Regions from separate parts of the Arthrobacter sp. NEB 688 genome, predicted to be linked through region 2. Evidence: predicted binding sites of a transcription regulator. Region 2 holds the regulator's gene; each other region holds the start of a gene.
The links. Region 2 encodes LexA, which represses DNA repair genes until DNA is damaged. Its sites were predicted from a motif close to TCGAACANNTGTTCGA; they were not measured.
Positions count from the first base shown of each region.

Region 1 (2,261 bases), 260 kb from region 2:
ACGGGCGGGGCCGGCAGGAGGTCCTCGACGGCGAGGTCGACCCCGAGGACGGGGTCGACGCCCGCCGCGCCGCACGCCTGGGCGAACCGGACCGCGCCGTAGAGCCCGTCGCGGTCGGTCAGCGCGAGCGTGCCCTGGCCGAGGTCGACGGCACGGGCGACGAGGTCGTCGGGCTGCGAGGCGCCGTAGCGCATCGAGTACCCGGAGGCGACGTGGAGGTGGGCGAACCCGTCGGTGGAGGGCACGGCGGGGCTCAGGCGGAGCGGACGGGGGCCAGCCGCCGGGTGGTGTGGGCCGCGGGGACGCCGAGGCGGGTCGCGACGAGGTCGAGGAGGACCTCGGCGTCGCGCAGGAGGTCGTCGGCCTCGCGGGCGGTGACGCGGACCAGGCCGGTCTCGACCCCGACCCGCTGCCCGGTCACGGCGGCGAAGCGCTCGGCCCACTCGGTGAGCTCGGGCGCGCAGCGGGCGACGAGCGCCCAGACGTCGTGCGGCCCGGCGCCGGGGGCCTCGGGGGCCGGCCGGGACGCGACGAGCGCGGCGGCGGCCCGCAGCGCGGCGAGCGAGGCCTCGAGGTAGCGGGTGGAGGCCCGGCCCGCGACGCAGGCGGCGGCGAGCGAGGCGCGGGAGCGTTCGAGGAGGTCGAGGGTGGTGGCGGCGTGGGGCATCGGTCTCGTCCGTCTCAGTCGTGGGCCCGCAGGAGGAGCCAGTGGTCGTCGTCGCGGCCGAGGTCGAAGACCCCGACCGGACCGGACGGCGGGTGGGCCTCGACCCGCCACACCCGTCGCTCGGTCGCGGTGGCCGCACCGTCCTCCCCCACCTCGCGCCACCAGGGGCGCCGTTCCTGCCAGGCGTCGAGGACGGCGCACACGGTGTAGCGCCGCCCGCGCCAGACGAAGGAGCGCGGGGCCGGGTCGGCCCCCGCCACCTCGAGCGGGTCGTCGTGACGACGCACCATGAGGCACCTCCGGACGGGCAGGACCGATCGCCCGGCGACCTCGCGGGGCCGGTGGACCGGTGGGGGATGTTCGAACGCGTGTTCGACCTGATGACCACTGTAGACCCCCCGTCCGACATCCCGTCAAGCGACGGCGGGACCCGTCCGGACCCCTCCGGGACGCCGCACCACCTCCCGCCGCGGGGCCCGCGTCACTACGCTGCGGCCATGTCGCCCGAGCCCGCCGGCGTCGCCCCGCAGGAACCCCCTGCCGAGCGCGACCTCACCACCCACCGCCGCGTCGCGGGGGTGCTCGAGACCCTCGCCCTGCACCACGTCCGCCCCGAGCTGCGCCAGCTGCCCGGGGCGGTCCGCACCGCGCAGGCCGCCGCCGACGCGCTCGGGGTCTCCCCCGCCGAGATCGCCAACAGCCTGATCTTCGCCGCGCTCGGCGCCGACGGCTCCCGCACGCCGCTGCTCGTCCTCGCCTCGGGCGGGCACCGCGTCGACACCGCGAAGGTCGCGAGCCTCCTCGAGCTCGACGCCCTCGAGCGGGCCGACCCCGACTTCGTCCGTGAGCACACCGGGATGGCCATCGGCGGCGTCGCGCCCGTCGGGCACCCGCAGCGGCTGCGGACGGTCATCGACGTCACCCTCGGGCGCTACGACCGGGTCTGGGCGGCCGCCGGGCACAGCCACGCCGTCTTCGCGACGACGTACGACGAGCTGATCCGGATCACCGGCGGCCAGGCGATGGACGTCGCCTGAGGGGCTGACCGGCTCAGAACATCCGCGTCGTCACGGTGACGACGCGGACAGCGGCTCGTGGCGGGGATACGTCCGCGTCCTGCGCCGATTTCCCCGCCATCACCGTGATGACGACGCCCAGCGGGTTCCCCAGCGGCGCAACGACTCTGCACATCGTGCCCACGCCGGAGACGTGATGCCGGCCCACGGCCCTGGCAGAAGCCCCCTCTTTACGGCGCCATGGCCCAGGTCCCGCTGGCGACCAACCGGTGTCACGAACGGCGCCGAGCAGGCGAGAGGCCGCGTCCCTCCGGACGGACCGCGCGACGTCATCGATCCAGCTGGCGCCCGAGCTTCGCGGGTGCGCAGTACCGGTAGCTCTCGATCACGAGCTCGGCGACCTCGTCCCAGTCGGTGTCGTCGTCGAGCACCATGCCGACGATGGTGGGCGACCATGGCGGCTTGTAGAACGGCGGCCCCATGTGGGTCAGGGCGTGAAGTTCCTCGCCGGCTGACCGGAAGGTCAGCACCGTGGTCGGTCGGGTCACCCCGGTCAGGTCGCGGTATGTGGACAGGTA
Region 1 is NZ_CP053707.1:2,537,506-2,539,766, reverse strand. It holds gene HL663_RS11880 (DNA polymerase III subunit alpha) at 1-194, opposite strand, end outside; gene HL663_RS11875 (SAV_6107 family HEPN domain-containing protein) at 254-667, opposite strand; gene HL663_RS11870 (DUF6504 family protein) at 682-957, opposite strand; gene HL663_RS11865 (YbaK/EbsC family protein) at 1,165-1,704, shown strand; gene HL663_RS11860 (MmcQ/YjbR family DNA-binding protein) at 2,013-2,261, opposite strand, start outside.
Region 1: a site for LexA is predicted at 1,028-1,043, ahead of HL663_RS11870 (DUF6504 family protein). Genes of this name have one in related genera too.

Region 2 (2,261 bases):
TGGATGGCGACGATGCCGTCGCTGATCGACATCGAGGGAAGCTCGGTGGCCGCGATCTCGGAGAGGGTCTGGCCACCGGTGACCGAGACGGTGTGCGCCGGCTCGGCCGCGCCGGCCCCGCCGAGACCCCGCAGGCCGAGGACGGTGGCGAGGGCGAGCGTCGCCATCACGAGCAGCACGAGGCGGCCGCGGCGCGTGATGCGCAGCGCGGGCTCGGCGACCGCGGCGGCGCGGCCGCCCTGGCCGGCGCCGTCGATGACGACCAGCCGCGGGCGGCGGGGAGCCACCGGGTGGGTGCTGCCGAGGTCGGTGGGGTGCCAGGCGATCGCGCTCATCATGTCCTCCATCCCGGCGGCCAGGGCCACCGTCGAACCGGTGTTCGATAGAACGTCTGTACGAGTTATAGCACGCGTGTTCGAGGCGGACAAGACACGCGTCGAACACCTGTTTGAGTTCGGGGCCGCCCGCTCGTAGGATGTCCGCATGCAGGTCAGACTGCACGGCACCACCGACAAGCCGTCTGACCTGCACAAACACCGGTCAGGACACCCCGTCGTACGGGGTGGCCTCAGCAAAGGGGTCGAGATGGCACGTCCGAGGAACGCCGACATCCACGAGATGCCCGACCGCGGCGACGGCGGGGACCTCACCCACCGCCAGCGCAAGATCCTCGAGGTCATCCGCAACGCCGTCGACCGGCACGGGTACCCGCCGAGCATGCGCGAGATCGGCGAGGCCGTCGGCCTCACCTCCCCCAGCTCGGTCGCCCACCAGCTCTCCGCGCTCGAGCGCAAGGGCTTCCTGCGGCGCGACCCCAACCGCCCGCGCGCCATCGAGGTCGTCTCCCCCGACCGCCAGGGCAGCGGCTACCGCCGGCCCGAGCAGGACGAGGGCGACGTGACCGGCATCGGCGACTCCCGCCCCGAGGCCTCCTACGTGCCGGTCCTCGGCCAGATCGCCGCCGGTGTCCCGATCACCGCCGAGGAGGTCGTCGAGGACGTCTTCCCGCTGCCCAAGCAGATCGTCGGCGAGGGCAGCCTGTTCCTCCTCAAGGTCGTCGGCGAGTCGATGGTCGACGCCGCCATCTGCGACGGCGACTGGGTCGTCGTGCGCCAGCAGCCGACCGCCGAGAACGGCGACATCGTCGCGGCGATGCTCGACAACGAGGCGACCGTCAAGACCTTCAAGCGGCGCGACGGCAAGGTCTGGCTCATGCCGCACAACCCGGCCTTCGAGCCGATCGACGGCGACCACGCGACGATCCTCGGCAAGGTCACCGCGGTCCTGCGCCGCGTCTGACCCCGCCCGGCGTCAGTCCTCGACCTCGGCGATGTGCACGACGGCGTCGCCGGAGTTGACCAGGGGCGCCTCGGTGCGCCCGACGACGATCCCGGAGCGGTCGGCGTGCACGAGGCGCACCCGCTTGCCGAGCGAGTCGAAGAGGCCGCCCAGGCGCGCGCCGCGCTCGACCCGCTCCCCCAGCCCGACCTCGAGGTGCAGCATCCCGGTGCCGCGGGCGCGGACCCACCCGCTGCGGAACGACACCGCCGACGGCGCCGGCGGGTCCTCGGCCACCGGGTCGGTCATCCCGAGCGCGGCGAGGACCCGGCGCACGCCGAGCACGCCGGCGTCGACCGCCCAGCGGTCCATCCGCCACGCCTCGCCCGCCTCGTAGAGCAGCACCGTCGCGCCCCGCTCGCGTGCGGCGTACCGCAGCGAGCCGTCGCGCAGCCGCGCGTTGAGCATCACGGGCGCCGCGAAGGCCTCGGCCAGGGCACGGGTGCGCGGGTCCTCGAGATCGGCCCGCACCTGCGGCAGGTTCGTGCGCCGGTCCGAGCCGGTGTGCAGGTCGATGCCGACCTCGCACTTGTCGACGACCTCGGTCATGAACAGGTGCGCGATGCGGCCGGCGAGCGAGCCGCGCGGCGAGCCCGGGAAGGACCGGTTGAGGTCGCGCCGGTCCGGCAGGTAGCGCTGGCCGGCCGAGAAGCCGAGGACGTTGACGATGGGGACGGCGATCAGGGTGCCGCAGAACGTCTTCGGGTCGAGCCCGGCGACGACCTGCCGCACGACCTCGACCCCGACGGCCTCGTCGCCGTGGATGGCGGCGTCGACCCAGACGGTCGGCCCCTCCTCGCGCCCGTGGACGACGCGTACGGGCAGCTCGACGTCGGCGCCCGTGACGAGCCGCGTGATCGGCAGCGACACCGACTGCGTCCGGCCGGCCCGCACGCGGACGTGGCCGATCTCGAACGAGGGGC
Region 2 is NZ_CP053707.1:2,277,166-2,279,426, reverse strand. It holds gene HL663_RS10775 (LysM peptidoglycan-binding domain-containing protein) at 1-365, opposite strand, end outside; gene lexA (transcriptional repressor LexA) at 586-1,299, shown strand; gene HL663_RS10765 (succinylglutamate desuccinylase/aspartoacylase family protein) at 1,312-2,261, opposite strand, start outside.

Region 3 (2,261 bases), 1.1 Mb from region 2:
TCGGGCGGCGGGGCCGAACCGTCACTGAACGCCATCGGCGTCGACCTCAGAAGTCGACCGGCACGTCCGGCACGGCCTCGAGCTCGGGCTTGACCCCGACCCCGAGCTTCTCCTTGATCTTGCGCTCGAGCTCGTCGGCGAGCTCCGGGTTGTCCTTGAGGAACGCGCGGGCGTTCTCCTTGCCCTGGCCGAGCTGGTCGCCGTCGTACGTGTACCAGGCACCGGCCTTGCGGACGAAGCCGTGGTCGACGCCCATGTCGATGAGGCCGCCCTCGCGGGAGATGCCCTGGCCGTAGAGGATGTCGAACTCGGCCTGCTTGAACGGCGGGCTGACCTTGTTCTTGACGACCTTGCAGCGGGTGCGGTTGCCGACCGGGTCGGTGCCGTCCTTGAGAGTCTCGATGCGCCGGACGTCGAGGCGGACGGAGGCGTAGAACTTGAGCGCCTTGCCACCGGTCGTCGTCTCGGGCGAGCCGAACATGACGCCGATCTTCTCGCGGAGCTGGTTGATGAAGATCGCCGTCGTGCCGGTCGTGTTGAGGGCACCGGTGATCTTGCGCAGCGCCTGCGACATGAGGCGGGCCTGCAGGCCGACGTGGCTGTCGCCCATCTCGCCCTCGATCTCGGCGCGGGGCACGAGCGCCGCCACGGAGTCGATGACGATGATGTCGAGCGCGCCGGAGCGGATGAGCATGTCGGCGATCTCGAGCGCCTGCTCACCGGTGTCGGGCTGGGAGACGAGGAGCGCGTCGGTGTCGACACCGAGCTTCTTCGCGTACTCCGGGTCGAGCGCGTGCTCGGCGTCGATGAACGCCGCGATGCCGCCGGCCTTCTGCGCGTTGGCGACCGCGTGCAGCGCGACCGTCGTCTTACCGGAGGACTCCGGGCCGTAGATCTCGACGACACGGCCGCGGGGCAGGCCCCCGATGCCGAGCGCGACGTCGAGCGCGATCGAGCCGGTGGGGATGACGGCGATCGGCGGGCGGACGTCGTCGCCGAGGCGCATGACCGCGCCCTTGCCGTGCTGCTTCTCGATCTGGGCCATCACCGAGGCGATGGCCTTGTCCTTCTCGCTGCCGTTGGCCGCGGCCACCGGGTTGGGCATCACGCTTCCGCGAGATCCAGCCATGTCACACCAGTCCTTCGTGTCGTCATCCGAGCGCGCCTACCGGCGACCTGGCCCCCGCCGTCGGTCTCGTCGCGAGGTCTGGGTCAGACGCTAGGCGGAGGCACCGACACCGGTCACGGGTCGCCGTGGGACCTGTGGACGAGTGCTGTCGGAGCCACCACCTGTGGACGAGCATAGGCGAACACGTGTTCGACCTCGGGAGGGCGCGCCACGACACGCCGGGCGTCGGCGCGCACCCTCAGCCCTGCGGGACCGCGACGCCCCACATGGCCGCCACGTGCCGGACGTCGGTGCCGCAGCACCCGCCCAGCACGCGCATCGCCGGCAGCCGCCGGCTCAGGTCCGACTGGTCGGCCGCCAGGCGGGACGGGTCGCCGTCGTCGAGCTCCTCGGCCGCGTCGAGCTCGGCGTGGCTCATCGTCGAGGCGTTGACCCGCGTGCCGAGCACCCGGCGCACCCACTCCCCCTCGTCGAGGGCCGGCACGACGTGGGTGGGGTGGGCGCAGTTGACGACGAAGTGCTCGGGCGCGGCGGCGGCGTCGACGGCCGCCACCGCCGCGGCGAGGGGCGTCCCGTCGGGCAGCCGACCGTCGGTCTCGACGGTGAAGCCGACCGAGACGGGCACCCCGGCCTCGCGCGCCGCGAGGACGACACCGATGCCCTCGGCCGCCGTCGTCAGGGTGAGCGCCGACACGAGGTCGGCGCCGGCGTCCGCGAAGGCGCGCACCTGGGGCAGGTGGTAGTCGCGCGCCTCCTCGGGGTCCGGGGCGTCCCCCGCGACGTACCCGTCGCCGCGGGGCCCGACCTGCCCGGCCACGAGGACGGCCCGGACGTCGTACCCGTGGGCCAGCTCCCGCAGGAAGCGGACCGCGTCGGCGTTGACCCGGGCCGCTGCCGACCCGTCGTACCCGACCCGTTCGGCCCAGTCGGTGTTCGCCCGCCACGTCGGGGACTCGAGCAGGAGCCCGGCCCCGGCGGCCGCCGCGACCGCGGCGTACCCGTCGTAGTAGCGCGCCAGGAGGTCGCGCCCGGCGGCGTCGTCCAGCAGCGGGAAGGCGGCGAACTCGGGCAGGTCGACCCCGTGGTGGAAGACCAGGTCGGTCTCGAGCCCGCCGTCGGTGACGAAGCCGCG
Region 3 is NZ_CP053707.1:3,347,707-3,349,967, forward strand. It holds gene HL663_RS15755 (regulatory protein RecX) at 1-35, opposite strand, end outside; gene recA (recombinase RecA) at 47-1,045, opposite strand; gene HL663_RS15765 (homocysteine S-methyltransferase family protein) at 1,368-2,261, opposite strand, start outside.
Region 3: a site for LexA is predicted at 1,307-1,322, ahead of recA (recombinase RecA). Genes of this name have one in related genera too.